4 regions of the Breoghania sp. JC706 genome follow, and region 1 is predicted to be linked to each of the others. Evidence: predicted binding sites of a transcription regulator. Region 1 holds the regulator's gene; each other region holds the start of a gene.
The links. The regulator PhoB, encoded in region 1, activates phosphate uptake and scavenging genes when phosphate is short. The targets are predictions, from matches to a motif close to TGTCATNNANCTGTCAT.

Region 1 (7,505 bases):
CTGCTGACCTCGCTCACGACCATCGGCGGGCTGACGCCGCTTCTGTTCGAGACCTCGATCCAGGCGAAGTTCCTGCTGCCGATGGCGGTGACCATCGTCTTCGGCTTGGCGGTGGCGACGCTGCTGGTGCTGTTCCTGATCCCAGCACTTCTCGGCATCGGCGGCGACATCCGCGCGACCTATCGCGGGATTTATGGCCACGGCGGCAGAGGGGCGGCTCCGGCGGAGTGAGGCGCACGCGCCGTGGATGGTTTCACGATCGGGGAGAAGCGGGGCGCGGGTCTTCGTGCTGTAGCCCATCCTTCGAGACGCCCGCTGGCGCGGGCTCCTCAGGATGACGTTGTGTTTATTGATGCCTTCGATGAAACATCAACACGACAACGTCATCCTGAGGAGGCCCGACAGGGCCGTCTCGAAGGATGGGCCGCAGCAAAAACGGGAATCCGGCCCTACGGCCTGTCGTCCCCGTCGGACGCGCCTTCGAATTCGGCCGGGTCGAAGTGGTAGGTGGAGTTGCAGAACTCGCAGGTCACCTCGATCTCACCGTTGACCGTCATGTGGTCGATGTCGTCGGCGGAGAAGCCGCGCAGCATCTCGCCGACGCGCTCGTGCGAGCAGCGGCAGCGGTCGTGGAGCGGGGTGGGGTCGAAGACGCGCACGCCGCGCTCGTGGAAGAGCCGGATGAGAAGCCGTTCCGCGGCCATGGCCGGATCGGTCAGTTCCACGTCCTTGATGGTATCGACGAGAACCTGCGCCTCCACCCAGGCATCGTCCTCCTCGCCGGACGGCAGGTCGACGTCTTCGGGCACATCGCCGGGGTGCAGGTCCGGCTTGCGCATGCGCTCCGGGCTTTCGGGCAAGAACTGCACGATGAGGCCGCCGGCCCGCCAGGCGTGGCTCGGCGTCTCGCCCGCGCGGCGTTCCAGCACCTCGCCGACGGCGAGGCGAACCCGCGTCGGGATCTGTTCCGATTGCGCGAAATACTGGTGCGCGACATCCTCCAGCGAGCCGCCGTCGAGCGCCACGACGCCCTGGTAGCGGTTCATGTGTCGGCCCTGATCGATGGTCATGGCGAGCGTGCCGGTGCCCAGAAGCTCGCTCGGCGAAGCGCGGCCGGCGGCGACCGCCTCCGCCACCGCCTCGTCCTTGAATTTCGCGCAGGCACGGATGGCGTCGGGCGTCTCGAAATCGACCACCAGCATGGAGACGGGCCCGTTGGTCTGCGTCTGCAGAATGAAACGCCCCTCGAATTTCAAAGAGGTGCCGAGCAGCGCGGTGAGCACGATGGCCTCGCCGAGCAGACGCGAGACGGCCGGCGGGTAGGCGTGGCGCTGCAGGATCGCGTCGACCGTGTCGCCCAGGTAGACGACGCGACCGCGCACGTCGAGCGGCTCGACGGAAAACGGCAGCACCGCGTCGTCGCCGGCCAGATCGATCGGTCCCGCGTCCGTTGCGGCTTGTCTTTCGGACGTCATGAGTTCGGTATCGCTCCCAGGCACCAGGCAAGCACGCCCTTCTGGGCGTGCAGCCGGTTTTCCGCCTCGTCGAAGACAACGGACTGCGGGCCGTCCATGACCTCGTCCGTCACCTCCTCGCCGCGGTGGGCGGGCAGGCAGTGCATGAATATGGCGTCGCGCGCGGCCTTTTCCATCAGCCGCGCATTGACCTGATAGGCTTTCAGGAGGTTGTGGCGGGTCGCCTCCTCCTCGTCGTCGCCCATGGAGACCCAGCAATCGGTGACGACGCAGTCGGCGGCCTCCACGGCCTCGTCCGCATCGTTGGTCAGCACGATGTCGGCGCCGGCGGAGCGGATCTTCTCCACCTGCGCCATGTCGGGCGCCAGTTCCGGCGGCGTGGCGACGCGGAGCTGGAAGTCGAAGCGTTCGGCCGCCTGCATCCAGGAATGCAGCACGTTGTTGGAATCCCCCACCCAGGCGACCCGCTTGCCGGCGATGGAGCCCTTGTGCTCCTCGTAGGTCATGAGGTCGGCCATGAGCTGGCAGGGATGGGAGACCTTGGTCAGCCCGTTGATCACCGGAACCGTGGCGTATTCGGCGAGCTCCAGCAGATCCTCATGCGACAGTATACGGATCATGATGGCGTCGACGAAGCGCGAGAGCACGCGCGCGGTGTCGGGAATGCTCTCGCCACGGCCGAGCTGCATCTCGTGCCCGGTCAGCATCAGCGGTTCGCCGCCAAGCTCGCGCATGCCCACATCGAAGGAGATGCGGGTGCGCGTGGAGGGCTGCTCGAAGATCATCGCCAGCACCTTGCCGGCGAGCGGACCCTGGCCGCGATGCGCGCCGTTGCGCACGCCCTTCAGGCGCACAGCCTCGGCGAGGATCGCCTTCAGTTCCGCGGCAGGGACCGCGCTGAGGTCCAGAAAATCGCGTGTTGCGCCGTTCTTTTTCACGCGCTCGTCTCCTTCGCGATAGCGCCCTCCACCGCCGCGGCGGCGGCATCGAGACGGCTCACCGCCTCATCCATGTCCTCTTCGCTGACCGTCAGCGGCGGCAGCAGGCGCACCACGTTGTCGCCCGCGGGAACCGACAGCAGGCCGTTCGCACGACCGGCGGCGACCACGTCGCCCACAGGCGCGCGGCACTTGATACCCAGCATCAGCCCCTCGCCGCGAACCGCCTCGTAGACATGCGGGTGCGCATCGATGACGGACGCGATCTTCTGCTTGAGCGCCAGGCCCTTGCGCGCCACCCCGTCGATGAAGCCATCGGCCAGCACGACATCGAGCACGGCGTTGCCCACCGCCATGGCGAGCGGGTTGCCGCCGAACGTCGTTCCGTGCGTGCCCGGCACCATGCAGGCGGACGCCTCTTCGGTGGCAAGGCAGGCGCCCATCGGGAAGCCACCGCCGATGCCCTTGGCGATGCCCATCAGATCCGGCGTGATGCCCGACCATTCGTGCGCGAAGAACTTGCCCGTGCGGCCAACGCCCGTCTGGACCTCGTCGAAGATCAGCAAGAGGCCGTGCGCATCGCACAGGGCGCGCAGCGAACGCAGGAACTCGTGCGGCACCGGACGGATGCCGCCCTCGCCCTGGATCGGCTCGATCAGGATCGCGGCCGTCGTCTCGTCGATGGCCGCCTTGAGCGCATCGAGGTCGCCGAAGGGCACCTGGGTGAAGCCCGGCGCCTTGGGACCGAAGCCTTCCAGATACTTGGCCTGGCCACCGGCGGCGATCGTCGCCAGCGTGCGGCCGTGGAAGGCGCCCTCGAAGGTGATGATGCCGTAGCGCTCCGGCGAGCCGTTGGCATACTGGTAGCGGCGCGCGGTCTTGATGCAGGCCTCCATCGCCTCCGCACCGGAATTGGTGAAGAAGACCCGGTCGGCGAATGTCGCCTCGCAAAGCCGCTCGCCGAGCCGTTGCTGGCCCGGAACCGTGTACAGATTTGAGACGTGCCACAGTTTCGCCGCCTGTTCCTGCAGAACAGTGACGAGATGGGGGTGGGCATGTCCCAGAGAGTTCACGGCGATGCCGGCGGCGAAATCGAGGAATCGTCGGCCGTCGGACGTCTCCAGCCAGCAACCCTCGCCCTTCACGAAGGCCAGCTCACTACGCGCGTACGTTCCAAAAAGTGCCGACGAACTCATCGTCCGATCCCCAAAAATGAGGGCCAAAAACAAAGCGTGCCGCCAATGTGGCGGCACGACAGCGAAGGCTCTATATACACCGTCGTGGCGCGGGAGTGTCAATGCAAAGCTTGACCATCTGCTTTGCTCGAAAATGGCGAAATGTCGCCCCTGCTAATCTGGGGAAAACTACGGATTTCCGCCGTTTTTACGTCCCTCAGGGTTGCAGGCGCTTTCCGCCATATTGTATTGTTCGCCCACTCAGACACGATATCTCGTGCGGCGGACCGGGTTCGCAACCAATCTGTTAATTCTGACAGACGCCAACCGGCGCCTGAGTATGAAGTATATCCGTTGAGAAGCGGCTATCCGGCGGAGTTGTTATCTAATGTCTTGGACAACCGAACGCGTCGACCTTCTGAAGAGGCTATGGTCAGAAGGCTTGAGCGCAAGTCAAATCGCCACCGAACTCGGTGGCGTTACACGAAATGCCGTCATCGGCAAGGTTCACCGTCTGGGTCTTTCCGGGCGCGCCAAGACCGCCGCGGCCCCGGCCAAGCCGCGCCGCACGCGTCCCGCGACGACGGCGGCGCCCGCCCGCCCGGCGGCGCCGGCGGCACCGCGCACGATCGGCGCGACGGCTCTGAAGACGGAAGCGGCGCCTGTCGCGGCGGTGGCGACGCAGCCGGCCCCGGTGGCCGAGCTCGTCATTCCCCAGGAGCAGCGGGCCACGATCCTGCAGCTCAACGAGCGCACCTGCAAGTGGCCGATCGGCGACCCGAGCACCGACGATTTCTATTTCTGCGGCCGCAATTCGGAGCCGGGCGTCCCCTACTGCCCGCACCATTGCCGGATCGCCTACCAGCCGATGAACGACCGCCGCCGCGACAAGCGCGCCCGCGGATAAGGTTTCGGCTTCGACAGACGATTTTCAGAGAAACGGTCGCCCCCGGGCGGCCGTTTTCTTTTTTGGGCCGGTAATTGGCGGGGGAATTGACGCACGCCGCCGCCGCGCACCTTCCAAGGTTCGGTTTCCAAATCAGGAATTTCCTCCGTCATTGCCCGGCTTTGTCCGGGCAATCCATCTCCGGCTGCAGCATGCATGGAGGGCGCTGGATCACCCGGACTGCGCCGGGTGATGACGGAAGAGAAATTGTGAAATGCGGCCGATCACAAGACCGGCCGAGCTCGCGCCATGCGCCACGCGTCCCCCCTTACGAGGCCACCGCGAACTGGTCGTTGAAGGCGTAGCCGGAGCCGCGCACGGTGCGGATCGGGTCCTTCACCTTGCCGCGGTTGATCGCCTTGCGCAGACGGCCGACATGGACGTCCACCGTGCGCTCGTCGACATAGACGTCGTGGCCCCACACCCCGTCAAGAAGCTGCTCGCGGGAGAAGACGCGGCCCGGCGCCTGCATCAGGAATTCCAGCAGGCGGAACTCCGTCGGGCCCAGATGGATCTCGCGGCCGGAGCGGTAGACGCGGCGGGTCTCGCGGTCGAGCTCGATATCGCCGGAGCGCAACTGGGAGGAGACCACCCCCGGCTTGGAGCGACGCAGGATGGCCCCGACGCGGGCGATCAGTTCGGGAATGGAGAACGGCTTGACGACGTAGTCGTCGGCGCCGGTCGAAAGCCCGCGAATGCGTTCCGCCTCCTCGCCGCGCGCGGTGAGCAGGATGATCGGCAAACGGCTCGATTCCTCGCGCGCCCTGAGCCGCCGGCACAGCTCGATGCCGGACAGGCCCGGCAGCATCCAGTCGAGCAGCAGCAGATCGGGCTGCGCCTCGCGCAGCATCACCTCGGCGTCGTCCCCGCGTGCGCAGGTCTCCACCGCGTACCCTTCCGCTTCCAGATTGTATTGCAGAAGCAGTCTGAGCGGTTCCTCATCCTCTACGATCAGGACCTTCGGCATTCCAAGCGTCTCCAGCCTCTCTCGATTAACCGTCGGACGTGTCAGTCGTCATTGTCGCCGTCGACGGCCGCGATGTCGATTTCGTCCGTGCGCGGGCGCTCGTCGGTGAGCTGCTGGCCGGTAATCATGTAGTGGACGTTCTCGGCGATGTTGGTTGCGTGATCGCCAATGCGTTCGATGTTCTTGGCGCAGAACAGGAGGTGCGCGCAGAAGGTGATGTTGCGCGGATCTTCCATCATGTAGGTCAAGAGCTCGCGGAACAGCGAGGTGTAGAGACGGTCGATCTCCTCGTCACGCTCGCGCACCGCCTTGGCGGTTTCCGCATCGCTCTGCATGTAGGCGTCGAGCACGGTCTTGAGCTGCACCATGGCGAGTTCGGCCATGTGCTCCACGCCGATCGCCAGCTTCTTGGAGCGCAGTTCGCCGCCGATGGCGATGACGCGCTTGGCGATGTTCTTGGCGAGATCGCCGACGCGCTCCAGCTCGTTGCAGGTGCGCATGGCCGCCACGATCTGGCGCAGGTCGCCGGCCATCGGCTGGCGGCGGGCGATCATCAGGACGGCCTGGTCCTCGATGTGGAACTGCAGCGCATCGAGGCGACGGTCGGCCTGGATCACGGCCTGCGCAAGCTCGCCATCCATGCGCATCAGCGCGGTGATGGCGTCGTTGACGATTGTCTCCGCCAGACCGCCCATCTCGGCGATCTTGCCAGCAAGCTGCTTCAGATCCTGGTCGAACGCGGTGACGATATGTTCGGACATTCTTGTTTCCTCTCGTACGAATGACGGTCCGGCGCGGATCGCCGTGGCGTCATCCGAAGCGACCGGTGATGTAATCCTGCGTGCGCTTGTCCTGCGGACTGGTGAAGATATCGTCCGTCGGGCCTTCCTCGACCAGATTGCCGAGGTGGAAGAAGGCGGTGCGCTGGGAGACGCGGGCGGCCTGCTGCATGGAGTGGGTGACGATGACGATGGTGTAGTTCTCACGCAGCTCGTCGATCAGTTCCTCCACGCGCGCGGTGGCGATGGGATCGAGCGCGGAGCACGGCTCGTCCATGAGGATGACCTCGGGGCTGACGGCGATGGCGCGGGCGATGCACAGGCGCTGCTGCTGGCCGCCGGAAAGACCGGTGCCGGGCTCGTCGAGCCGGTCCTTGACCTCCTCAAACAGTCCCGCCTTCTGCAGGCTGGTCACCACGATCTCCTCCATCTCGGTCTTGTTCTTGGCAAGACCGTGGATGCGGGGACCGTAGGCGATGTTCTCGAAGATCGACTTCGGGAAAGGGTTCGGCTTCTGGAAGACCATGCCGACGGAGGCGCGCAGTTCCACCACGTCCACCTTGGGATCGTAGATGTCGGCCCCCTGAAGGGTGATCTTGCCGGTCACCCGGCAGCCCTCGATGGTGTCGTTCATGCGGTTGAGGCAGCGCAGGAAGGTCGACTTGCCGCAGCCCGACGGGCCGATCAGTGCGGTGACCTCGTTGGCGCGCACGTCGAGATCGACGCCGAAGAGCGCTTGCTTTTCGCCGTAGAAGACACAGACATCGCGCCCGCGCATCATGACGGGATTGCCGGCGGCGGCGGAGGCCGCGGCGGTATCGCCCGTCATTTCCATTGCATCGCTCATTGTCAAAACCCTTTCGGCGGTTTCCCGTGCCGCCGGCAGGCGCCGGACGGCACGGTCTCGCAAATCCGTTTCTCGCCCGGCGCGGCCCGCTACCAGCGGCGCTCGAACCTGCGGCGCAGGATGATCGCGGTGATGTTCATGACGGCCAGGAACATCAAAAGAATGATGATCGCGCCGGAGGTGCGCTCCACGAAGGCGCGTTCGGCCTCGTTCGCCCACATGTAGATCTGGACGGGAAGAGCGGTGGCCGGATCCATCGGCGTCGCCGGATAGTCGGCGACGAAGGCGACCATGCCGATCAGCAGCAGCGGCGCGGTCTCGCCCAACGCCTGGGCGAGGCCGATGATGGTGCCGGTCAGGATGCCGGGGGCGGCAAGC
Region 2 (7,505 bases), on a different contig from region 1:
CGTCCAGCTCACCTTCGATCGTCCTTCGTACGGCCATCCAACCAAAAGTCTCCCCATCGCGCCTGCCCCGAATCGTTCTATGTTTGTTTCATGAATTTGTCAGAGCCGCTCTTTCAGATTTCGGGACGCTGGATCACCGTTGGCGAGGCGATGGTGGCGGCCGGGGCGTGCCTGCTCATCGTTCTGATCCTGCTCGTGCTGCGGCAGTCCCGCGCCCGCCGGCGGGCGGAACGGGCCGCGCATTATCATGCCCGCGAGCTGGAAGCGCGCATCGATGCGCTGCTAAACACGCAGGCGGAGATGACCGGCCGGATGAAGACCATGGCCGAGCATCTGGGCGCGCGGCAGTCGGACCTGATGCGCTCGCTCAACGAGCGGCTCGACGGGTTCGGGCACAAGCTCGGTCAGTCGATGGCGCAAAGCTCGCAGACGACGCAGGCGAGCCTCTCCCACCTGCATGAACGCCTCGGCATCATCGACCGCGCGCAGAAGACCATCACCGATCTTTCCGGCCAGGTCGGCGCGTTGCAGCAGATCCTTTCCAACAAGCAGGCGCGCGGGGCCTTCGGGCAGGGGCGGATGGAGGCGATCATCCAGGATGCGCTGCCCGAGACGGGCTATGCCTTCCAGGCGACGCTTTCGACCGGATCGCGGCCCGATTGCCTGATCTTCATGCCGAACGGCGCACCGCCGCTGGTCATCGATGCGAAGTTTCCGCTGGAAGCCTTCAACCGCATCCGCGACGAGGAGGACGATGCGAAGGCCGCCGCCCAGCAGTTCCGCCGGGATGTGGCAAAACACGTGCTGGATATTCGCGAGCGCTACCTTCTGGCGGGTGAGACGCAGGACACGGCCTTCATGTTCGTGCCGTCGGAATCGCTGTTTGCGGAGCTGCACGAGAATTTCTCCGACATCGTGCAAAAGGCGAACCGGGCGCGGGTGGTGATCGTCTCGCCGTCGCTTTTGATGCTGTCGATCCAGGTGATCCAGTCGATCCTGCGCGACCAGAGGATGCGCGAGCAGGCCCACGTCATCCAGGCAGAGGTGCGCCACCTGATGGAGGACGTGACCCGGCTCGACGAGCGGGTGGCGAAACTTCAGCAGCGCCACACCCAGACGGGCGAGGCGATCGGACAGATCCTGACGACGACCGGCAAGATCACGCGTCGCGGCGAACGTATCGACGCGCTGGATCTCGGCGAAGAGGGCGAAGCCGCACGCGATGTGGCGATTGTCGCGGGGGACGATGTGGAACAGGGCACAGAGGACGGCGATGTCCTGCCGATACCGCTCAGGCGGTCGGAGCCGGGCGGGGCGTGAAGATCGGCGTTGCGGCGGAGAGGATCCGATGCAAGAAGCCCATCGCTTAGCCGCCTTTGTAATCTTCCCATCACACGAACTCTCTAGAGATCGCATCGCTCGGGCAGCCACCCTCCTTCCAGGCAGCGCCCGGCCCAACCCGCCTTTTTCAATTGCCACATCTCGGGGATGCGACAATGCGTAAACTTCTGGCCGCAGGCCTTCTGCTTTCCACCGCCCTTGCGGCGTCCATGACGATACAGCCGGCCGCCGCCGGCGACGAAGGCAAGGCCTTTGAGGCCGTTCTCGCCGGCCATGCCGTGCTGCCGGCAAAGACGCTCATTCCGGCGCCGGCCGATGCACCGGAGAGCCTCAAGACGTCCGGCAAGTACACCGGCAAGACGCCGGCCCGCATCGCGGGCGAGCCGACCGACGGCGACGCCCTGCCCTTCAACGGCCAGCCCGTGCAGGGCTTTTCCGGCATCAAGACGCTTGGCGACGGCACCTATTTCGTCGGCACCGACAACGGCTTCGGCAAGAAGGTCAATTCGCCCGACGCCATGCTGATGGTCCACACCATCAAGCCGGACTTCGCCAAGGGCACAATCGAGATGGTGAAGACCACCTTCATCTCCGATCCCGACAAGGTCATCCCCTTCGTGATCGTCAACGAGGGCACCGACACGCGCTATCTCACCGGCGCGGACCTCGATGTGGAAGGCTTCCAGCCAATCGGCGACAAGATCTATATCGGCGACGAATTCGGCCCCTATGTCATCGCCGTCGATGCGGCGTCGGGCAAGGTCACGGACTTCTTCGAGACGGAAGTCAACGGCAAGACCGTGCGTTCGCCGGACAATTACGCCGTTCAGCTGCCGAACCCGGACGGTGCGCGGCCCGACTATAATCTGAAGCGCTCCAAGGGTTTTGAAGGCTTCGCCCAGTCGATGGACGGCACGAAGCTCTATGGCCTGCTCGAAGGCCCGCTTTTCGACGACAAGGAAGGCGCCTACGAGAACATCGGCGGCGTCGATGCCTCGCGCATCGTCGAGTTCGATGTCGCCAAGGGCGCGTGGACCGGCCGCTCCTGGCTCTATCCCTTTGCCGCCAACGGCCACGCCATCGGCGACTTCAACATGATCGACGAGACGCGCGGTCTGGTGATCGAGCGCGACGACGGACAGGGCGACGCGGAACTCGCCTGCAAGGACGGCGCGAGCGAGGGCTGCTTCAAGGAGCCGGCGACCTTCAAGCGGATCTACATGATCTCGTTCGACGGCGTTGAAGCGGACCAGCCGGTGAAGAAGGTCGGCTACATCGACCTGATGGACATCAAGGACCCGGACGGCCTCGCCCGCCTCGGCAAGCGCGAGGATGGCCGCTTCACCTTCCCGTTCGTGACGATCGAGAACGTCGACAAGGTGGACGACGAGACCATCGTCGTCGGCAACGACAACAACTTCCCGTTCTCAAAGGGACGTGACGTGTCGGCGCTCGACAACAACGAGATGGTGATCCTCAAGGTCGGCGACTTCCTGAAGGCGCACTGATCGGAAGCCGGGGCGCGGACAGGACATTGTCGGCGCCCCGCGCATTTCCCGAGTACGTTTGGAATTCGGAGCGCCTGTGGCGCACTGATTTGCTGGTTTCCGGGTCTGGCCATGCAGCTTCGCTGCAGACCGCCCGGAATGAGGAGTTGGGGGGTGACCTGAAGCCCGCCCCCCCCAAACTCCTCATTCCGGACAAGTGAGGCGTAAGCCAAGCGCCGAGCCGGAATCCAGCAAATCAGTGCGCCGCAGGCGCTCCATATCCTCTGGCTTTCTTCTCCTTCCCTCCCCGTCCGACCTTCCCAACAGCGCGCAGCCTCAACGCTTGCCCGTTGACAAACCCCGAAATAACCAGAAAACTGGTTTTATGGTTCATTCAGATCCGAAACTCGACATCGAGGAAGCCGCGCAAGGCTTCGCCGCGATCGGCTCGGAGGCCCGGCTGCAGGTGGTGCTGACGCTGGTCAGGGCCGGGCGCGCGGGCTTGAGCGTGGGCGACATCCTTGCGCGGACGGGCATGGCGGCATCGACGCTGGCGCATCATCTGCGCTTTCTCGTCGCCGCCGGGCTGATCGAGCAGGAAAAGGTCGGGCGGAGCGTCATCAACCGGGCGGACTTCTCCCGGCTGGAGGCGCTGGCCGGCTATATCCTCGCCCAGTGCTGCGCCGACGTGGTGCCGCCCCTGGCGCTGGAGAAGGAGGGAACAGACGCATGAGCCTGATCGAACGGACGGCCCCTACGCCGCTTGCCCGGATGAAGCCGTGGCTGACCTCGCCCTGGATGGCCGTCGTCCTCTGCCTGCTGGCGGTGGCACTGTTCGATCCGGCCCATTTCGGCGAGGTCAGCGGCATCGCCGCCGGCTCCTTCGCCCGGACGCTGGTCTACATCGCTTTCGCCGTGCTCATGGTCGCCTATCTGAAGGCGGCAGGGGCGGAGACGATCATCGCGCAGGCATTCAAGGGGCGCGAGATACGCATGATCGTGCTGGCGGCGCTGTTCGGCGGACTGGCGCCCTTCTGTTCGTGCCAGGTCATTCCGTTCATCGCGGGGCTGCTGGCGCTTGGCGCGCCGCTTCCCGCCATCATGGCCTTCTGGCTGTCCTCGCCGCTGATCGACCCGCCGACCTTGTTGATCACCGCCGCCGCGCTCGGCTGGCCGATGGCGATTGCCAAGGCGGCCTCCGCGATCTTCCTCGGGCTCTTCGGCGGCTTCGGCCTCAAGGCGATGATGGGGGCCGGGCTCTTTCGCGATCCGCTGCGCCCCCGCGCGGTGCCCGGCAGTTGCTGCTGCAAACCGAAATCGCCCTTGTCGGGAAAGCCGTACTGGCGGTTCTGGGAGAATGCGGAGCGGCGGGAGACATTCGGCAAGGAGCTCGCGAGCAACGCGCTCTTTCTCATGAAATGGCTGGCACTCGCCTATGTGCTGGAAGCGCTTCTGCTCATCTACGTGCCGGCCGACGCGGTGGCCGGTGTCGTCGGCGGAGACGGCGTCGGCGCAATCGCCGTGGCGGCGCTCGTCGGCATGCCCGCCTATCTCAACGGCTACATCGCGCCGCCGATGGTCGCCGGCCTCATTGCGCAGGGGATGAACCCGGGCGCGGCGCTCACCTTCATGGTGGCCGGGGCGGTGAGCTGCATTCCGGCGATGACGGCGATCTGGTCGCTGGTCAGGCGCGACGTGTTTCTCGCCTATATCGGCTTCGGCCTTGCCGGGTCGATCCTCGCAGGCCTCGCCTATCAGGTCGCGGCGTAGGCCTCACGCCTTCGCATAGGCCTCAAGGCCCGCGCGCAGGCGCTCCAGCCCCCCCTTCAGCGCCACGAGTTCGTCGACGCTCATGCCGGTGGCCCGGACGACACATTCCGGGATCGCATCGGCCTCGCCGCGCAAGTTACGTCCCTTTTCGGTAAGACTGACGCGCACGACCCGCTCGTCGGCGGTGTCGCGGCGGCGCTCAAGCAGGCCCGCCTGCTCCAGCCGCTTCACCAGCGGCGTGAGCGTGCTCGATTCAAGACCGAGCGCCTGGCCCAGCGCACCGACCGTGCGTCCGTCCGTTTCCCAAAGGGCGACCATCACCAGAAATTGCGGATAGGTCAGGCCGAGCCTGTCGAGCAGCGGCTTGTAGACCCGATTGAAGGCGTGGCCGGTGGCATAGACCGAAAAGCAGAGAAAATTCTCCAGCCGCAGGAGATCGCCGGGCGCAACAGCCTCGCCGGGCCGCCCGTCCTGGCCGGGTTCCTGGCCCGGTTCCTGGCCCGCATCCGGTGCACGATAATCTGTGGCGTCCCGCCAATGTGCGGGCGTGCTTTTCGGGTTTGTCTCGGTTGCGCTCATAGTGGCCTCGCTTTCCTCCTCAAAATAAATCGCACGCGATTTAATCGCAAGGCTTGACAAAATCCCGCAGCTTTCCATTTTATATCGCACACGATCCTTTTGAGCGCGATTATTCTCGCATCCTCACATCGAACGGGTTGCGCGCAGCCCGGCTCCACGAATGCAAATCGATACCGGCTCTTGCCGGGACAACAGGAAAGGACAATGCCATGTCGCTCAACGTTCTCTATCGCACCGCTTCCAAGGCCACCGGCGGACGCGACGGCTCGGCGAAGAGCCTCGACGGCACGCTCGAGGTGAAGCTCGACACGCCGAAGGAACTCGGCGGTGCGGGCGGCGAGGGGACCAACCCCGAGCAGCTGTTTGCAACCGGTTATGCGGCCTGTTTCCTGTCGGCGCTGAAGCTCGTTGCCGGCCAGGCCAAGGTGAAGCTGCCGCCGGAGACCGCGATCACCGCCACTGTCGGCATCGGCCCGCGCTCGGAAGGCGGCTTCGGCCTTGAAGTCGGGCTGTCCGCCTCCGCGCCGGGCGTCGACAAGGCGACGCTGGAAGACCTGGTCGCCAAGGCGCACGAGGTCTGCCCCTATTCCAACGCCACGCGCAACAACGTCGACGTCGCACTTTCCGTCGTCGAATAGCGTTCGCGCCTTCGGCATTCGTTCCGCTCATCGTCCGGGCCTTGTTCGGGGCCTGGACGGTTGGCAGCCGCGCCCCGGCAGCCTAGATTGGCGCCTCGCTTCGATGCCCGGTCCGTTCCGGTCCGGGCTTTCTCCGCAGTTCGAACGACGGACCGACGCATGGCGCTTCTGATTGCCGTTAGCGGCTGGGACAGCGAAAGCTGGACCTCGCGCTTCGAGGCACTGCTTCCCGGACACGATGTCCGCAGCCACCCCGAGACAACCGGCAATCCGGCGGATATCCGCTATCTGCTGGCCTGGAAGCCGGACGGAGAGCTGCTGCGCTCGCTGACGGGGCTGGAAGTCATCTTCTCGCTGGGGGCCGGTGTCGACCATCTGCTCAAGCACCCCGACCTTCCCGACGTGCCCATCGTCAGGATCGTGGATCCCGACCTCACCATGCGCATGAGCGAATGGGTGGTGCTGCAGGTTCTGCTGCATCATCGCAAGCACCGCCTCTATCACGCCCAACAGCAGCAACGCCTCTGGAAAGGCCACGACCAGCCGGCGGCAAGCGCCGTGCGCGTCGGCATTCTGGGGCTTGGCGTTCTGGGAGCGGATGCGGCCACCGCCCTTGCGCGGCTGGGCTTTCAGGTCGCCGGATGGAGCCGGTCGCCGAAGGCTATTCCCGGCATCCAGTCGTACAGCGGCACGCAGGGGCTGGAGGAAATGCTTCAGCGCACCGACATCCTGGTCAATCTGCTGCCGCTGACGGGGGAGACGACCGGGCTTATCGATTACAAGCTGCTTTCCCGCCTCTCCACTGACGGAAGGCGTCATCCCAACTGCGATGCGCCCGTGCTCATCAATGCCGGGCGCGGCGGCTCTCAGGTGGAGACCGACATCGTGCGCGCGCTCGATGACGGAACGCTTGCGGCCTGTTCGCTCGATGTGTTCGAGCACGAGCCGCTACCCGCGCCCGCGCCGCTTTGGACACACCCCAAAGCGTATGTGACGCCGCACATTGCAGCCGACTCCGATCCGGAGTCCCTCTCGCGCTACGTCGCAGCGCGCATTCGGGCCCATGAGGCCGGCGAGGGACTGATCAACGTGGTGGATCGGACGGCCGGCTACTGAGCCGGCTCAGCGCGGACCGCGACCCGGCGCACGCCTATTCGGCCGCATGAATGTCGGCGGCCTGTGCGGCGCGCGCGGCCTCTTCCGCCTCGCCCAGCAACTGCCACAGCAGGGCGAGACGCTCGCCGCCCATGGCCTTGGCGATGGCGGTTTCGGTACGGCGCCAGCCGCGCCAGGCATCGCGGAAGACCGCCCGGCCCGCAGCGCTGACGACATGGCGCTGCAGGCGGGCGTCGTCCGCCCGCTCCACCGCCACCCAACCGAGCGCTTCCATCCGGTCGAGCGTGCGGGTCATCGTCGTACGGTCCGTGCCGAGCCGCTCCGCCAGGGCGCTGATGCCCATCCCGCCGGCCCGCTCCAGCTCCGCGAAGACCGCGAACTGGACGATGGTGACGCCCGTGTCCACCAGCGCCGCCTCGTAAAGCCGCGACAACCGACGGTCGGCCCGGCGCAGGCGATAGCAGGTGCAGTTGAGATCGTCGCTCATGGCAAGGCCGATCCATTCATGTGCTGATACACGGGAAGACTAGACGCACGACGCGGAACGCGCAAGAATAGCGATAAGAGTGTATCA
Region 3 (7,505 bases), on a different contig from region 1:
CGTGGTCGGCCTTGCCGGCTTCGCCGGACTTTACGCCTTCGGCTAAACAAAAGCGGCAAGACCGGACCGGCCTTGCCGCAGAAAATTGTCGCAAAAAAGACCGCCGCCACCGCAAAAGCTGCGGCGACGCGCCCGCCCCCTACTTGGCGTGATAGGCGGAATCGAACTGTCCGTGCACGCGGAAGCGCCAGAGATAGGTCGGCAGGATGGCCGCCAGCGTCACCGGCGAAATGCCGAGACCTTCCAGCGTGTGCCCCGCATCGGCGGCTTCCTTGGAAACCACATTGTCCACCTCCAGCATGCGGACCTGATCGACGGTGAGCGGTGCCTTCGGCAGGATCTGCACGATGCGGGCAAGCGCACGCGCAAGACCGAACGGCAGGCTGACGAGCAGACGCTTGCGCGCGGTGATTTCCAGCATCAGCTTCATGCATTCGCGGAACGTCTTCACCTGCGGGCCGCCGAGCTCGTAGGTGGCGCCGGCTTCCGCCTCGCCATCGACCGCGCGGGCCACCGCCTCGGCCACGTCGCCGACGAAGACGGGCTGGAACTTGGTCTCCCCGCCGCCGATCAAAGGCAACATCAGCGACATGCGCGCCATGGCCGCGAAGCGGTTGAAGAAATCGTCCTCGGGTCCGAACAGAATGGAGGGCCGCATGATCACGGCTTCCGGCACGGCCTCGCGCACCGCGGCCTCGCCGGCCGCCTTGGAGCGGGCATAACCGGCGGGCGAATTCGCATCCGCGCCGATGGCCGAGACGTGGACGAGATCGGTGATGCCGGCCTCGCGGCAGGCTTCGGCCACGGCGCGTGCGCCGAAGGCCTGGACGGCATCGAAGGTCTGACGGCCGCCTTCGGCGAGGATGCCGACGAGGTTGACCACGGCATCGGCGCCGGCGATCGCGTGCGCGACCGAATCGGGATAGCGCAGGTTCGCCTGCACGGCGTGGATCTGACCCACGGTGCCAAGCGGCTGCAGGTGGAAGGCGAGATCGGGCCGGCGCACGGCCACCCGCACCCGCCAGCCGCGCTTGGCCAGCGCACGCACAACATAGCGGCCGACGAAACCGGAGCCGCCGAACACCGTCACAAGTTTTCCGTTGAGCGGAGTGGTCATGATCGCTCCTTCTTCCAAGCCCACCGCATGTCACGCGTTGCGACCCCGCGCGCGCCACGCGCCGGACCGGCTGACGACCAGCGGTCCGATTCGTCTTGCGCGCAGGCTCTGCGCCAGGGTCCTTTTCCGGTGATCCGTCGCCCTTGCGGCTTAAACGGACCATCCTCCCGGCACGCCGTCATCGAAGGCGTGGGCAGCGCAGCATCGTCGCGTCCTCAGCCTCATACCGCCTTGGACGGCGCGTGTGAAGTGCGCAGGATCTCCAACACCGTTTTGACGCGCGCGAGGACAAAATAAAACGGGTGTTGAAAAGCCCACAGGAACCGCTTGTTATGTGATTGACAAGGCGCGGCGGGGTCCGTATGTATCGCCGCCATCGGCCCAGGTGGCGGAATTGGTAGACGCGCTAGCTTCAGGTGCTAGTGCTCGAAAGGGCGTGGAGGTTCGAGTCCTCTCCTGGGCACCAAATTCCGGTTTCAGACGATCTGCCACAGTCTGAAACATTCGAAAAAGCTCCGGTTCTCCGGGGCTTTTTTCGTATTCGGGGTCTGTTCGTTTTTTGGATCGGGGGCAGGATCGCCGTCGTGGCGCAGGTGGGCGGACGAGACGCCGCCGGCATGCGCGGTTCGCGCTTTTGTGATAGGCAGACGACGTCACAACGGCAGGCAGTCGCATCGAAGGCAGTCCGGCGCAGGCCGCTGCCGGTCCGGTTGCCGCTTTCTCCCGAAACGGGCAGATATGAACGCGCTGCGCCTTCTCGTCCTCCTCTTTTCGGTGTTCGCGTTGCCGGCGGCGGCGTTCGCGGCCCCCGATCAGCCGCCCGCGCCCGCATCTTCATCCGCGCCTCTTAAGGTCGGCGTGCTCAACTACATGGGCGAGCGCGAGGCCATCGCCACATGGGCCGACACGATCGCGGTGCTGAACGAAGCCCTGCCCGGGAACACGTTCGAACTGATCGCCCTCACCATCCCGGAAATGACGCGGGCTCTGGAAAAGGGCGAACTGGCCTTCATCATCACCAATCCCGGCCAGTACGCGGTTCTCGAATACCGCTACAAGGTCAGCCGCATCGCCACTTTGGAAAACGGGCCGCCGGTCGCCTCCACCGTCTTCACCGCCTCGCCCGACATCGCCTCGCTCGCCGATCTTGCCGGAAAGCGGCTGGCGATCAATTCGGTGAACGCTTTCGGCGGCTTCCAGCTCGTGTGGCGGGAACTGCATGCACTCGGCATCGATCCGCCCGACGGCGTGCGGCTGGTGGAGATGGGCAATCCCATGTCCAATGTGGCCGAGGCGGTTCTGGCGGGAAAGGCGGATGCGGGCGTGCTCAGGGGCTGCCTGCTGGAAAGCCTGCAGGCGCAGGCGCCGGAGCGATACGGCGCGCTTCGCGTCATCGGCCTTCAGGCCCAGAGCGAGATCCCTTGCAAGCTATCAAGCCGCATCTATCCCAACTGGCCGTTCGCCAAGACCAAGGCGACCGACCCGGCGCTCGCCAAGAAGGTGGCGCGGGTGCTGCTTTCCGTTCCCGACGGCGAGGGCCACCGGACATGGACGGTGCCGCTCGACTACCAGCCGGTGCTGGAGGTGTTTCGGGAGCTGAGGATCGGCCCCTATGCCCGCACCGGGCGGATCAGCGTGCGCGAGTTCTTCGACGATTATCGCGACTGGTTCATCGTCGCCGGCGTCGGGCTCCTGTGCTGGGGGCTCTATTTCGTGCGGGTGGAGACGCTGGTGCGCAACCGCACAAGGGCGCTGGCGGAGACCAACGACACGCTGCTGCACGAAATGGCGGAACGCCGGAAGGCGGAAACGCAGGTCCAGCAACGCCAGCGCGAGCTGGAGCACGTCGCCCGCCTGTCGATCCTCGGCGAGATGGCGACGGCGATCGCGCATGAACTCAACCAGCCTCTCGGCGCCATCGCCACCTACGGGCAGGGCTGCCTGATGCGGATAGACGCGGGCACCTTTTCGAAGGACGACATGCGCCTGGCGGCCGGGCAGATCGTGGAACAGGCCCAGCGCGCAGCGAAGGTTGTCCAGCGCATCCGCGCCTTCGTGCGCAAGCATCAGAGCGAGCCGGAGGACGTCGACCTCAACCGGCTGGTGCAGGACTGCCAGGTGGTGTTCGGTGCCACGACCTCGCGCGCAGGCATCGCCGTCGACATCGCGCTCGAACCCGGATTGCCCGTCGTCATGGCCGACCGGGTGCAGATCGAGCAGGTGGTGTTCAACCTGGTGCAGAACGCTGTCGATGCGCTGAAGGCGCAGGAGGAAGGCTCCTCGCCAGAAATCGCTGTTGCGACGAAGCGTCAGGGGGCGGGCGTGGAGCTGTCGGTGGAGGATACGGCAGGTGTGCTGAGCGACGCGGTTCTGGCGCGTTTCGCCGAACCGTTCCTGACCACGAAGACGGAAGGCATCGGGCTCGGACTTGCGCTTTCGCGCTCGATCATGGAGGCCCATGGCGGCCGGCTCTGGGCGGAACGCATGGCCGGCAACAGGACGCGCGTCGCCTTCTGGCTGCCGGCGGCGGAGACGAGACCGGACGCAGAAGCCCCTTGCGAGGAGAGAGAAACAGATGGCGGCTAGCGCAACCATCTACATCGTCGACGACGATCAGGCGGCGCGCGACGGGCTCGCCTTCATGCTCGGCTCGCTCGGGCTTGAGATCAGGAGCTTCGCCGCGCCGGAGACCTTTCTCGCCGAGTTCGACGCGGAGGTGCGCGGCTGTTGCCTGTTCGACATGCGCATGCCGGGCATGACCGGGCTGGAGCTTCTCGACGAGATGAACCGGCGCGGGTGCTTGCTGCCGGTGATCTTCATCACCGGGCACGGCGACGTTCCGCTGACGGTGCGCGCCATGCGGGCGGGTGCCTACGACTTCGTGGAAAAGCCGGTCAACGGCATGGACCTCCTGGAGCGCATCAACGAGGCGCTGCGGCTTTGCGACAGGCGGCAGGCGGAGCAGCGGGCGAAGACGGATGTGGGCGCGCTGGTCGCCAGCCTGACCCCGCGCGAGCGGGAAGTGGCGCGCGCGGTGATGGCCGGCAAGCAGAACAAGATGATCGCCTTCGAGCTCGGCATCTCCATGAAGACCGTGGAGATCCACCGCCACAACGCCATGGAAAAGCTCGGCGCCGGCTCGGCGGCGGAATTCGTGCGCAAGCTGATGGAAGCCGGGTGGACGTGAGTGTCTGCGGCGCAAGGGCGGCCCCGATCCCTCCATCGTCATCACCCGGCGAAGTCCGGGTGATCCAGCGCTCTCCGCGCCCTCTGCGGCCGACAATGGATTGCCCGGACAGAGCCGGGCAATGACGGTCGAGGGGGCGGTGAAAAGGGCGCCAGAAAAGGCCGGGCCCGACATCACCCTATAAATGTCATACGCTTGCCCCTCGCCTTTCCCTCCTGTATCGCGGCTCCGTCTTCCCCCGATCCCTCCATCGTCATCACCCGGCGCAGTCCGGGTGATCCACCACTCCCCGCGCGTTGTGGGCCGGCGATGGATTGCCCGGACACAGAGCCGGGCAATGACGGCGGTGAGGACGGCGAAAATGGCAAGAGAGAACGTCCGGGATCGCGCCGGCGCGACCCACCGGAGACGGCTACCGCAGCACTCCCGGATGACTTTTCGCCCAAACCTCGGGGTAAACCCCTAATCCCTTAGGGGTGAGAGCCGATTATCTCCTTCGCGCAGCCGATCTAGCCTGACACCTGACCGAAATGGGGATTCAGATGTCATGGCTACGAACCGACGTGACTTTCTAAGGTCGATCGGCACGGTGACCATGGGGGCCGCCGCCAGTGTGGCGGGCGCCTCCTCGCCCGCCCGTTCCGCCACGGACACCGCTGGCGCTGCAGCCGCAAAAGGGCCGCATCACGGCATGGTGGTGGACTTGCGCAAATGCATCGGCTGTCAGGCCTGCACCGTCGCCTGCATCATGGAAAACGATGTGCCGGAGGGCGCGTTCCGCACGCATGTGTCGGTCTACGAGATCGTGCGCGAGGGCAAGGATCCGGCCATGGCGATGCTGCCGCGGCTGTGCAACCACTGCGACGAGCCGGCCTGCGTGCCCGTCTGCCCGGTGGGCGCGACGTTCAAGCAGGAGGGCACAGGCGAGGTTCTGGTCGATGCCAGCCGCTGCGTGGGCTGCGGCTACTGCGTGCAGGCGTGTCCCTACGATGCGCGTTTCATCAACGAGGAAACACAGGTCGCGGACAAGTGCACCTTCTGTTTCCACCGCACGTCTGCCGGCCTGCTGCCGGCCTGCGTTGAAACCTGCGTCGGCGGCGCGCGCAATTTCGGCGATCTGAACGATCCCGACAGCGTGGTCTCCAAGCTTCTGGCGGAAAACGCCGTCGCGGTGCTGAGGCCGGAAATGAAGACCCATCCCAATGTCTTCTACATCGGGCTCGATCAGGCGCTGTCCGGCCGGGTGGCCGGCGAGCCCGCCTATCATCCGCCGTTCACCCAGCTGGAAGAGGAGACCGCGTGATGGACCTCCAGATCCATGAACTCGTCGGCGCCAACCATGCCGCCGTCTGGCAGCCCTGGGCGGTGCAGTATTTCTTCCTGATCGCCACCAGCGCCACCGCTCTCTTCTTCACCCTGCCCGCCTTCGTGTTCCGCCGCGCGCAGGCCCTGCCGATGGCCCGGCTCGCCATGCTGACGGCGGTCACAACCGGCATTACGGCGCCCATCGCGCTGCTGGCCGACCTGCATGAACCCAACCGGTTCTGGCATTTCTACGCCTATTTCCAGCCCGGTTCCTGGATGGCCTGGGGCGCGTGGATCGTGCCGGCCTTCGTCGCGGTGCTGATCCTTTACGCCTGGGCCGCCTACCGGCCGCAGCTTGCCGAGCTTTCGCAAGGCGACTGGCGCTTTGCATGGCTGTTCCGGCTGCTGAGCCTTGGCGGCAGCAACAACGCCTTCACCCCGGCGGTGGGTTCGCTCGCGGCGCTGCTCGCCGTCGCCATCCTCACCTACACGGGGGCGGAGGTCTTCGTGGTGCGGGCCCGGCCGCTGTGGAACACGCCGCTGCTGCCCTTGCAGTTCCTCGCCACCGGTTTCGTCGCCAGCATCGGCGTCATGCTGGTGCTGAACGCGCTGATGCTGCGCCAACGGGCCCTGGAAGGGCAGCTCAACCGCATGCTCGTGGCAGCCCTTGCCGTTGTCGGCGCGATCGGCGCGCTGTGGTTCGCACTGGGGCTCAGCGGGCTTTCTCCGGTCATCGCCGAAGCCTTGCGTTCGGTCGCGGGTTTCCCGGTCTGGCAGCACGTCGCGCTGTGGGCGGTGCTCGCCATCGCCTGCCCCTTCGCCATCGCACTGCTTAAGCCCTCCGGCACGGGCCTTCTCACCGGCCTCATCGCCGTCCACGCGGCCTGGATGTTCCGCTGGACCGTCTTCATGGGTGGACAGTCGGTGCCCAAGGTCGGCAGCGGGCTCTATGACGCGCTGCTGCCCCGCGGGCTCGACAGCCTGATGGGCGTGATCGGCACCTTCGGGCTGTGGATCTTCCTCATCATCGCCTTCACCACGTTCATTCCCTGGACCAGCGCCGGCACGCCTGAGCGGCACGCCGCCCGCCGCACGGCCAGCCAGAGCTGAGGAGACGCAGTCATGACCTCACGCCGAAACGTTCTCAAAGGGGCTGCCGCTGTCGGATCGCTGGCGGTCTTCGCGGCCGGATATGCGGAGACGGGCAAAAAGCTCGTCAGCGGCGCCTGGGCCGGGGAAAAGCCGCGCAAGAACCTGACGGGCAATGCGCCGGAACCGGAATACCGGATCGATGCCGCGACGGGCGAGGTGATCCTCAACCCCGATCAGCAGCTCAGCTACGCCCAGTGCATCGGCTGCACCACCCAGTGCGGCGTGCGCGTGCGCATCGACAAGCGCACCGGCAAGGTGCTGCGGGTTGCCGGCAATCCCTACAGCCCGATGAGCACCGATCCGTATTTGCCTTACGAGACCTCCGTGCGCGACAGCTTCAAGGCGATGGCGTTGGCGGGCGAGAAGGACGGCATGAAGTTCCGCTCCACCGCCTGCGGACGCGGCAACGCGGTGCTGCAGCAGGTGGACAATCCGCGCCGGGTGCTGAAGCCGCTGAAGCGCGTCGGCACGCGCGGCAGCGGCAAGTGGCAGACGATCTCCTTCGACCAGCTCATCGAGGAAGTGGTCCATGGCGGCGATCTCTTCGGCGAGGGCAAGGTCGCGGGCCTGAAGGAGATCCGGGACCTGAAGACCCCGATCGACCCGCAAGCGCCCGAGTTCGGCCCGCGCGCCAACCGGCTTGCGCTGATGAACTGCGTCAACGACGGGCGCGACGGGCTGGTGCTCAGGTGGCTGAAGCAGGGCTTCGGCTCCAACAACTTCGTGCGTCACGGCTCCTATTGC
Region 4 (7,505 bases), on a different contig from region 1:
ATTACGGCGTGCCGATGCTCGGCGCGGTACTGCATTCCATGAACACCAGGCTCGATGCGGCCATCATCGCCTTCCAGCTCGATCATGCGGAGGCGAAGCTCGTCATCACCGATCGCGAATTCTCCAAGGTGATGCGGGAGGCGCTGGCGCTCGCCAAGGTGAAGCCGATCGTCATCGATTACGATGACCCGGAATTCCCCCAGGACGGCGAGCGGCTCGGCTCGCTCGACTATGAGGCTTTCGTCCAGAGCGGCGATCCGGAATTCGAATGGTCGCTGCCGGCTGACGAATGGGACGCGATCAGTCTCAACTACACGTCCGGCACCACCGGCAATCCCAAGGGCGTCGTCTATCACCATCGCGGCGCGGCGCTGCTGGCGCAGGGCAACGTCATCACCGGCGGTATGGCCAAGCATGCGGTCTATTTGTGGACGCTGCCCATGTTTCACTGCAACGGCTGGTGCTTCCCGTGGACGATGTCGGTCATCGCCGGCACCCACGTGTGCCTGCGCTGGGTACGCCAGAAGCCGATCTGGGATGCGCTCGCCGATCATGGCGTGACCCACCTGTGCGGGGCGCCCATCGTGATGTCGACGATCCTGTCGACGCCGGACAAGGACAAGCGCGCCTTCGACCAGAAGGTGGAATTCTTCACCGCCGCCGCCCCGCCGCCGGAGAGCGTTCTCGCCGCGATGAAGGAGGAGGGCTTCAACGTCACCCACCTCTACGGTCTGACCGAAACCTACGGCCCTGCCGTCGTCAACGACTGGAAGGCGGAATGGGATGCGCTCCCGCCGGCGGAACAGGCGGTGAAGAAGGCCCGCCAGGGCGTGCGCTATGCTGCGCTCGAAGCCCTTTCGGTGCGCGATCCCGATACCATGGAGCCCGTGCCCGCGGACGGCGAGACCATCGGCGAGGTGATGTTCCGCGGCAACGTCGTCATGAAGGGGTATCTCAAGAACCGCGAGGCGTCCGACAAGGCGTTCGCAGGCGGCTGGTTCCATTCCGGTGACCTCGGCGTCCTGCATCCCGACGGCTACATCCAGCTCAAGGACCGTTCCAAGGACATCATCATTTCCGGCGGCGAGAACATCTCCTCCATCGAGGTGGAGGACACGCTCTACAAGCATCCGGCGGTCGCCGCTGTCGCGGTGGTGGCGCGGCCGGACGAGAAATGGGGCGAGACGCCGTGCGCCTTCGTGGAGCTGAAGCCGGGCGCCAGCGCTACCGCCGAAGAGCTGATCGGCTGGTGCCGCGAGCACCTCGCCCACTTCAAGTGCCCGCGTCATATCGTGTTCGAGGAAATCCCGAAGACATCGACCGGCAAGATGCAGAAGTTCAAGCTGCGCGAGATGGCAAAGGCTGTCTGAGGGCTTATTGCCCTCGCGCACCTGTGCCGTCCATCGCCCGCTTCACAGGCCGAAGCGGGCGATGAGCGCGTTGATGACGTTGTCGACCGCGACGGCCGCCAGGATCAGGCCCATGACGCGGCTGATGATCGAGGCGCCCGCCTTGCCGATCAGCCGCTGGACGGGCAGGGCCAGGAGCATCAGCGCCAGGGTGATCGCCAGAACGACAAGCGTGATCGCGGCGGTCACGAGCTGAGCGGCGATGGGATAGACGTTGTTGTCCGTCAGCACCACCACCGCGAGCATGGCGCCGGGCGATGCGATGGAGGGGATGGCCAGCGGATAGACCGCCCATTCCGCATCGTTCATGGAGATTTGCGACACCTCCTTTTCCGGCTTCGAGGGGCCGAAGATCATCGTCAGGGCGAACAGGAACAGCACGATCCCGCCGGCGATCTGGAAAGAGGTCAAGTTCACGTCGATGGCGTTGAGCACGGGCTGGCCGGCGACGAGGAAGCCGATCAGCACGACGGCTGCGAAGAAGGCCGCGCGGAACGCCACCGCGCGACGTCGCTCGTGCGCGATGAAGGCCGTCACGGCGATGAAGACGGGGACTGTGCCGACCGGGTCGACGACGGCAAAGATGGTGGCAAACTGATGCAGGACCTGGGCTAGGGGCACGTCCAGGAACATTCGGCGGGAACCTCGTCGGGAAATGGGGCTTCAATGCGGATTGCGGGCTGCAGTTCACGCAAGGCATTACCGCATGAATGAGACAACAAAAAGCCGCGATCCCGCATCGGGACCGCGGCCGCGGTATAACCAAAGGCGGAAACGAGAGCTTCCGCAGGCCATAACCGAAATACTAGTGAAGGGTCTCCTTGCGAAGGCGCGTTATCTGGTCCTTGATGTGCAGTTTGCGGCGCTTGAGATTGGCGATTGCGAGGTTGTCCGTGCTCGGACTTACCATCGCTTTTTCAATCTCGCGTTCGAGGTCGGCGTGACGCCGTTCGAGCTCCAAGAGATGCGACTGCAAGGACATTGGGCAAAGCCTCCTGTGTAATTCGGCTAGGACAACAGAAGTGTGACACAGGCCGCGAGCGCTGTCGAACGCCGCAGGCCGTGTGAGTGAACGATTTGACTACCGGGAACGGTCCAATTCGGGGCCGATTTTCGATAATTCAATGACGTGCACGCGTTACCGCATACGCCCGTGTTGCCGTAAGGAGCTGGAAATACAGGGCATATTTTTTCGTCTGGCGGAGGCCCGCTGACTCCACCCGCGCCAAATGCCGCAGCGGCACGAGATGCGGGTCGAGCAAACCCGGACTGCCCGAAATGACAGGATTTCGAACCGGACGCTACGGCATTTTGCCGCACCCGCGCGACGGCCGCGTGCCGCGAACGCGGTCCGGCCCGGAACAAGTCATGCGCCGGAGCCTGCGCGATATGCACTTCGAACGAGAGATGTCTTCCGGTATGCTGTGCGGTGGGGTATGCCTAGATCCTCTTCTTGTCGATCAGACCGGTCCGGCCTGATCGCCGAGCGCTTCAGGCCAGACGCGTTCGACGGAACGACGGCAGCGCGTGCGGAACCGATTGATGACGGAAGACATGGAACAGGCGCTGCGCGCCGAACTCGCGCAGTTGCGTCAGGAACACCGGGATCTCGACGCGGCGATCGCCGCGATGACGGAGACCGGCAAATCCGACGCCATTCAGTTGCAAAGACTGAAAAAGAAGAAGCTCTGCCTGAAGGATCGCATCTCCGCGATCGAGGACAAGCTTCTGCCCGATATCATCGCCTGATCGGCCAACGCCCGGTTGATGTGCCGGCCGGTTGGTGCATCATCGCGGCCAATGGCCCGGGGCAGGGCGGGTCCGCGCCCTGCCGCGAAATCCGATTGCCAGCAGCCCCCTAACGGGTCTTCAGCCGGTACATGTCGCGGTCGGCGCGTTCCAGCACGCTTGTGGCATTGTCCGCCCGCCGGAGCGTGGCGACGCCGATTGATGCGGACAGCGGCACCGGCTGCGCCTGGTGCGTGAACGGAATGTCCGCCAGCGCTGCGGAGACCTTGCGGGCCACCTGTCGCGCAGCGGCTTCGTCCGACTTCCACAACAGGGCGACGAATTCGTCGCCGCCGATCCGGCCCACGACATCGCAACGGCGCAACGCGTTCCCCAACACGACCGCGACATGCTTCAGCGCTATGTCGCCGGCGGAATGGCCGAGCGTGTCGTTGATCGTCTTGAAGTTGTCGAGGTCGGCGTAGAGAAGGGCAACATCGGATCGGTAGCGCGAGACGAAGGCGATGGAGCGCTCCAGAACCCGTTCAAAGCCCCGCCGGTTCAACAGTCCGGTCAGGGGGTCCCGCACGGCATCTCGCCGAAGACGGCGGATTTCCTGACGCTGTGCGCTCACCACGTCCGTCAGTCTGGCGACCTCGTCGCGCAGATCCTCCAACACATACAGTGCGTCTTCCGGTGTCTTCAGCCCCGATCGGCACATCGCCGTCGAGATTTCGTCTTGCCGGGCGACGCCGGTCGTTTCATAACCCGCCAGCCTCATGGTCAGACCCCGCTCGATTGCGGCTTACAGCCTATTCCATTCGGCGACGTCGCGTGAGGGTTTTGCCGGATCTTGTCCAAAGACAAAATCATTCGTGGTTAACGGCTTGCCTGCCCGCCGATGGCTTCTATAATCCGCGCCTTTCCCGCAAAAAGAAGCCAATATTCGCAGCTCGCTTCGGTAGCCTAGGGACGACAGATGGTTAATACGCAGCACCCGGTCGCGATCATCATGGGCAGCCAGTCCGATTGGCCGACCATGAAGGGGGCAGCCGAAACGCTCGATGCGTTGGGCATCCCCTTCGATGCGCGCATCGTTTCGGCCCACCGCACGCCGGACCGGCTCGTCGCCTTCGCCAAGGGTGCGCGCGATGCGGGCACGAAGGTGGTGATCGCGGGCGCCGGCGGCGCCGCCCATCTGCCCGGCATGGTCGCCTCCATGACGCCGTTGCCGGTTTTTGGCGTGCCGATCGAGTCCAAGGCGATGAAGGGCATCGACAGTCTCTATTCCATCGTCCAGATGCCCGCCGGCGTTCCGGTGGGAACGCTCGCCATCGGCCGTTCCGGCGCCGTCAACGCGGCGCTGATGGCGGCAAGCGTGCTCGCGCTATCCGACGATGCCCTGGCCGGACGGCTCGACGACTGGCGGGCCCGCCAGAGCGCGGCGGTCGCCGAGCGTCCCGTCGACGAGGTCTGAGCGATGACCGGTTGCACCCTGGCGCCCGGCGCCACCATCGGCATCCTGGGCGGCGGCCAGCTCGGTCGCATGCTGGCTCTCGCCGCCAGCCCGCTCGGCCTCAGGTGTCACATCTATTGCCCCGATGCCGACAGCCCCGCCTTCCAGGTGAGCGATGCCTTCACGGTTGCCGCCTATGACGACGAGGCGGCACTTGGCGCCTTCGCCGATGCCGTCGACGTGGTGACCTACGAATTCGAGAATGTACCCGAGGCCACCGCACGCTTTCTGGAAAGCCGCACCGTGTTGCGCCCAGGCGCCCGGCCGCTCGGCGTCGCCCAGGACCGGCTGTCGGAAAAGGAGTTCCTCGCCTCCATCGGCATTCCGCTCGCGCCCTTTGCACCTGTCGATGGTCCCGATGACATCGCCGCCGCCGCGCAGGTCGCCGGCCTTCCCGCGATCCTCAAGACGCGCCGCATGGGCTACGACGGCAAGGGCCAGACGCGCATCGAGAGCCTTGATGACGTGCACGCCGCCTGGGAACGCATCGGCAAGGCGCCGGCCGTGCTCGAAGGCGTCGTCGATTTCGCGCTGGAATGCTCCGTCATCGCCGCGCGCGGCGCGGATGGTGCGACGGCGGCCTACGACATCGCCGAGAACGAGCATCGCGACCATATCCTGAAGTGGACCCATGTGCCGGCCTCGCTGTCGGGCGAGACTCAGGCGGCCGCCCGCGCGCTCGGGATCAGGGTCGCCGAGGCGCTCGACTATGTGGGCGTGCTTGCCGTGGAGCTTTTCGTGGTGCGCGAAGGCGGGAGTGAGAGGCTCGTCGCCAACGAGATCGCGCCCCGGGTCCATAATTCCGGCCACTGGACGCAGGACGGCTGTCTCGTTTCGCAGTTCGAGCAGCACGTGCGTGCGGTCGCCGGCTGGCCGCTCGGCGCGCCGGAGCGGCGCTGCGATGTGGTGATGGAGAACCTGATCGGCCAGGACGCGGAAAACTGGGCGGAAATTCTCGCCGATCCCGCCGCCCGGCTGCATCTTTACGGCAAGCGTGAGATCCGCCCGGGCCGCAAGATGGGCCACGTGAACCGGGTGAAGTAGCGGCCGCAGTGCGATGCGGCGCATACGCAAACCGGGGGCGTGTGGCCCCCGGGCGGATGCCGGCGGGATCTAGCCTCAGGCGCCGAAGGCGGCGGCGAGACGGTCGAGCTGCTGGCTCACCGGATTGGCGTTGGCGGGGCGGGGCATGGCGTCGGGCGACATGGCCTTGTCGAGCTGCTGAACGCGCTTTTGCAGGTGAACGGACCGTCCGATCAGGTCCTTCAGCTCCACCGGCAGCTCATCCCAGCCCGGGCCGTTGGTGGCAGAGCTCAGCGCCGAGAGATTGACCTTGTTCTTTTCCTGGCCCGCCTGGGACGGGCTCATTTCGCCCTCGTTGACCGCGCGCTGCAGCAAAAGCCAGGAGGCGAGCTGCATGAGTCGCGTCGTCAGGCGCATCGATTCGGTTGCGTAGACGAGTGATCCGGCACGGCCGAGCGTGCGGGAGGCGTCGCGGCCCGGGCCGTCGAGGTAGCTCGCCGTCTCCTCCACCAGTCCCATTCCGGTGCGAAACAGGTCATTGAAGGACTCTGACCCGATCAGCCGGTTCGCGAACGAGATCGGGGCGTCGCCGGTATAGGTGTCGAAATGGTCCGTCATCGCACTCTGTACTCTCTGCCGTTTCGATCGGATCGGTGTCTGTGCCGGGAACGGGCAGTGGCCCGCATGCGCGCCGTCTGCCGTTCTGCTTGCCCCTCGCTTTCGGACCAAGCCGGGGTCCGGGGAGGGGGATTTCGTTCCAGTGCAGATCTGTCCCAATACGATCCAGGTTGCGTTTTCCGAACCTGTACAGCGCAAAGGGTGTGCCAGATATCATCCGGGCGTCCGCATCCCCGAAATTCCGGCTCTTCACAGGCTTCTGCCGAAGCCTCGAACCAGCACAGCATAACGTAAACGGACGGCAAAAAAAAAGAGCCGCAAGGCTGCGGCTCTTGAGAAGTTAACAGGGAGGCGTCAAACAGAGTGGACAGGAGCCACTCAAGGTCCAGAAATTCTGGATGTTTTTGTTAATAATCCAGAATGCTTAATGCCTGGTAAACGGAACGCACCAAAACCGGCCATAAGCGCTGAAACGAGGTAAATGTGGTCAGAATCGGTCAGCTGACGCTTCGTCAGGCGAGACGCGAACGGTGCGGGGGCGGCATTGTCCGCTCCGGGCGGGGGGGGCGTCCCGGGCCGAGGAAGATGTGTCTCCTGCAATCTCGATCCGGGACGGGGGTGTTGAAGACGCCGGGTCTACGCCCTAGCGGCTGAACAGGGCGTCTGCGGCCGAGCGTGTGGCGGCCTTGTGTTTCAGTGCAGTCTCAAGCCGCTCGATTTCGGCGTGTAGCAAGGCGATGCGTTCCTGCAGTTCCTCCACCGAAAGGGCGCCGAGGTCCTGTCCCACCACATGCGCGGCCGGGGAAATGAGCGGTGTCTCGTCGTCGGCAAAAGCCATCTGGTTTCTCCCGAAACGGTGCGAAGAGCGCATTCTACCAGAGCGGCAGGGTGGTTGTCAGTCTCGCTCGCCGGGGCTACATCCCACTCACACCTGCAAGCTGCAAGACCGCTGCGTCAGCTTCGCCGCAACAATCGAGGAGCCGCCCGCCATGACGAACCTTCCCGAAACGATGACCGCGATCGCCATCCCTGAGCCCGGCGGGCCGGAGGCGCTGGTGCCCGAAACCCGGCCGCTCCCCGAAATCTCAGGCTCGGAGATCCTGATCCGGGTGAAGGCTGCGGGCGTGAATCGGCCTGACGTGTTCCAGCGCCAGGGCGCCTATCCGCCGCCGCCGGAGGCTTCCGACCTGCCGGGGCTGGAAGTTGCCGGC

Region 2: a site for PhoB is predicted at 1,378-1,394, ahead of V2L18_RS09240 (esterase-like activity of phytase family protein). Genes of this name have one in related genera too.
Region 3: a site for PhoB is predicted at 1,754-1,770, ahead of V2L18_RS08980 (PhnD/SsuA/transferrin family substrate-binding protein). Genes of this name have one in related genera too.
Region 4: a site for PhoB is predicted at 2,423-2,439, ahead of V2L18_RS07280 (DUF465 domain-containing protein). Genes of this name have one in related genera too.

The regions. Positions count from the first base shown of each region.
Region 1 is NZ_JBANCG010000002.1:24,787-32,291, reverse strand. It holds gene V2L18_RS03360 (efflux RND transporter permease subunit) at 1-231, shown strand, start outside; gene V2L18_RS03355 (Hsp33 family molecular chaperone) at 450-1,475, opposite strand; gene argF (ornithine carbamoyltransferase) at 1,472-2,413, opposite strand; gene V2L18_RS03345 (aspartate aminotransferase family protein) at 2,410-3,609, opposite strand; gene V2L18_RS03340 (GcrA family cell cycle regulator) at 3,977-4,495, shown strand; gene phoB (phosphate regulon transcriptional regulator PhoB) at 4,803-5,501, opposite strand; gene phoU (phosphate signaling complex protein PhoU) at 5,543-6,262, opposite strand; gene pstB (phosphate ABC transporter ATP-binding protein PstB) at 6,312-7,109, opposite strand; gene pstA (phosphate ABC transporter permease PstA) at 7,217-7,505, opposite strand, start outside.
Region 2 is NZ_JBANCG010000004.1:153,939-161,443, forward strand. It holds gene rmuC (DNA recombination protein RmuC) at 91-1,320, shown strand; gene V2L18_RS09240 (esterase-like activity of phytase family protein) at 1,497-2,849, shown strand; gene V2L18_RS09245 (metalloregulator ArsR/SmtB family transcription factor) at 3,214-3,561, shown strand; gene V2L18_RS09250 (permease) at 3,558-4,598, shown strand; gene V2L18_RS09255 (MarR family transcriptional regulator) at 4,602-5,177, opposite strand; gene V2L18_RS09260 (organic hydroperoxide resistance protein) at 5,387-5,815, shown strand; gene V2L18_RS09265 (glyoxylate/hydroxypyruvate reductase A) at 5,975-6,931, shown strand; gene V2L18_RS09270 (MarR family winged helix-turn-helix transcriptional regulator) at 6,966-7,418, opposite strand.
Region 3 is NZ_JBANCG010000004.1:100,308-107,812, forward strand. It holds gene V2L18_RS08965 (undecaprenyl-diphosphate phosphatase) at 1-46, shown strand, start outside; gene V2L18_RS08970 (complex I NDUFA9 subunit family protein) at 140-1,117, opposite strand; tRNA gene V2L18_RS08975 (tRNA-Leu) at 1,497-1,583, shown strand; gene V2L18_RS08980 (PhnD/SsuA/transferrin family substrate-binding protein) at 1,856-3,703, shown strand; gene V2L18_RS08985 (response regulator) at 3,693-4,304, shown strand; gene dsrO (sulfate reduction electron transfer complex DsrMKJOP subunit DsrO) at 4,852-5,607, shown strand; gene nrfD (NrfD/PsrC family molybdoenzyme membrane anchor subunit) at 5,607-6,719, shown strand; gene V2L18_RS09000 (molybdopterin dinucleotide binding domain-containing protein) at 6,732-7,505, shown strand, end outside.
Region 4 is NZ_JBANCG010000003.1:309,754-317,258, forward strand. It holds gene V2L18_RS07270 (acyl-CoA synthetase) at 1-1,370, shown strand, start outside; gene V2L18_RS07275 (MarC family protein) at 1,413-2,042, opposite strand; gene V2L18_RS07280 (DUF465 domain-containing protein) at 2,215-2,391, opposite strand; gene V2L18_RS07285 (DUF465 domain-containing protein) at 2,952-3,158, shown strand; gene V2L18_RS07290 (GGDEF domain-containing protein) at 3,268-3,918, opposite strand; gene purE (5-(carboxyamino)imidazole ribonucleotide mutase) at 4,117-4,614, shown strand; gene V2L18_RS07300 (5-(carboxyamino)imidazole ribonucleotide synthase) at 4,618-5,697, shown strand; gene V2L18_RS07305 (DUF1465 family protein) at 5,773-6,294, opposite strand; gene V2L18_RS07310 (DUF1192 domain-containing protein) at 6,938-7,132, opposite strand; gene V2L18_RS07315 (NAD(P)H-quinone oxidoreductase) at 7,284-7,505, shown strand, end outside.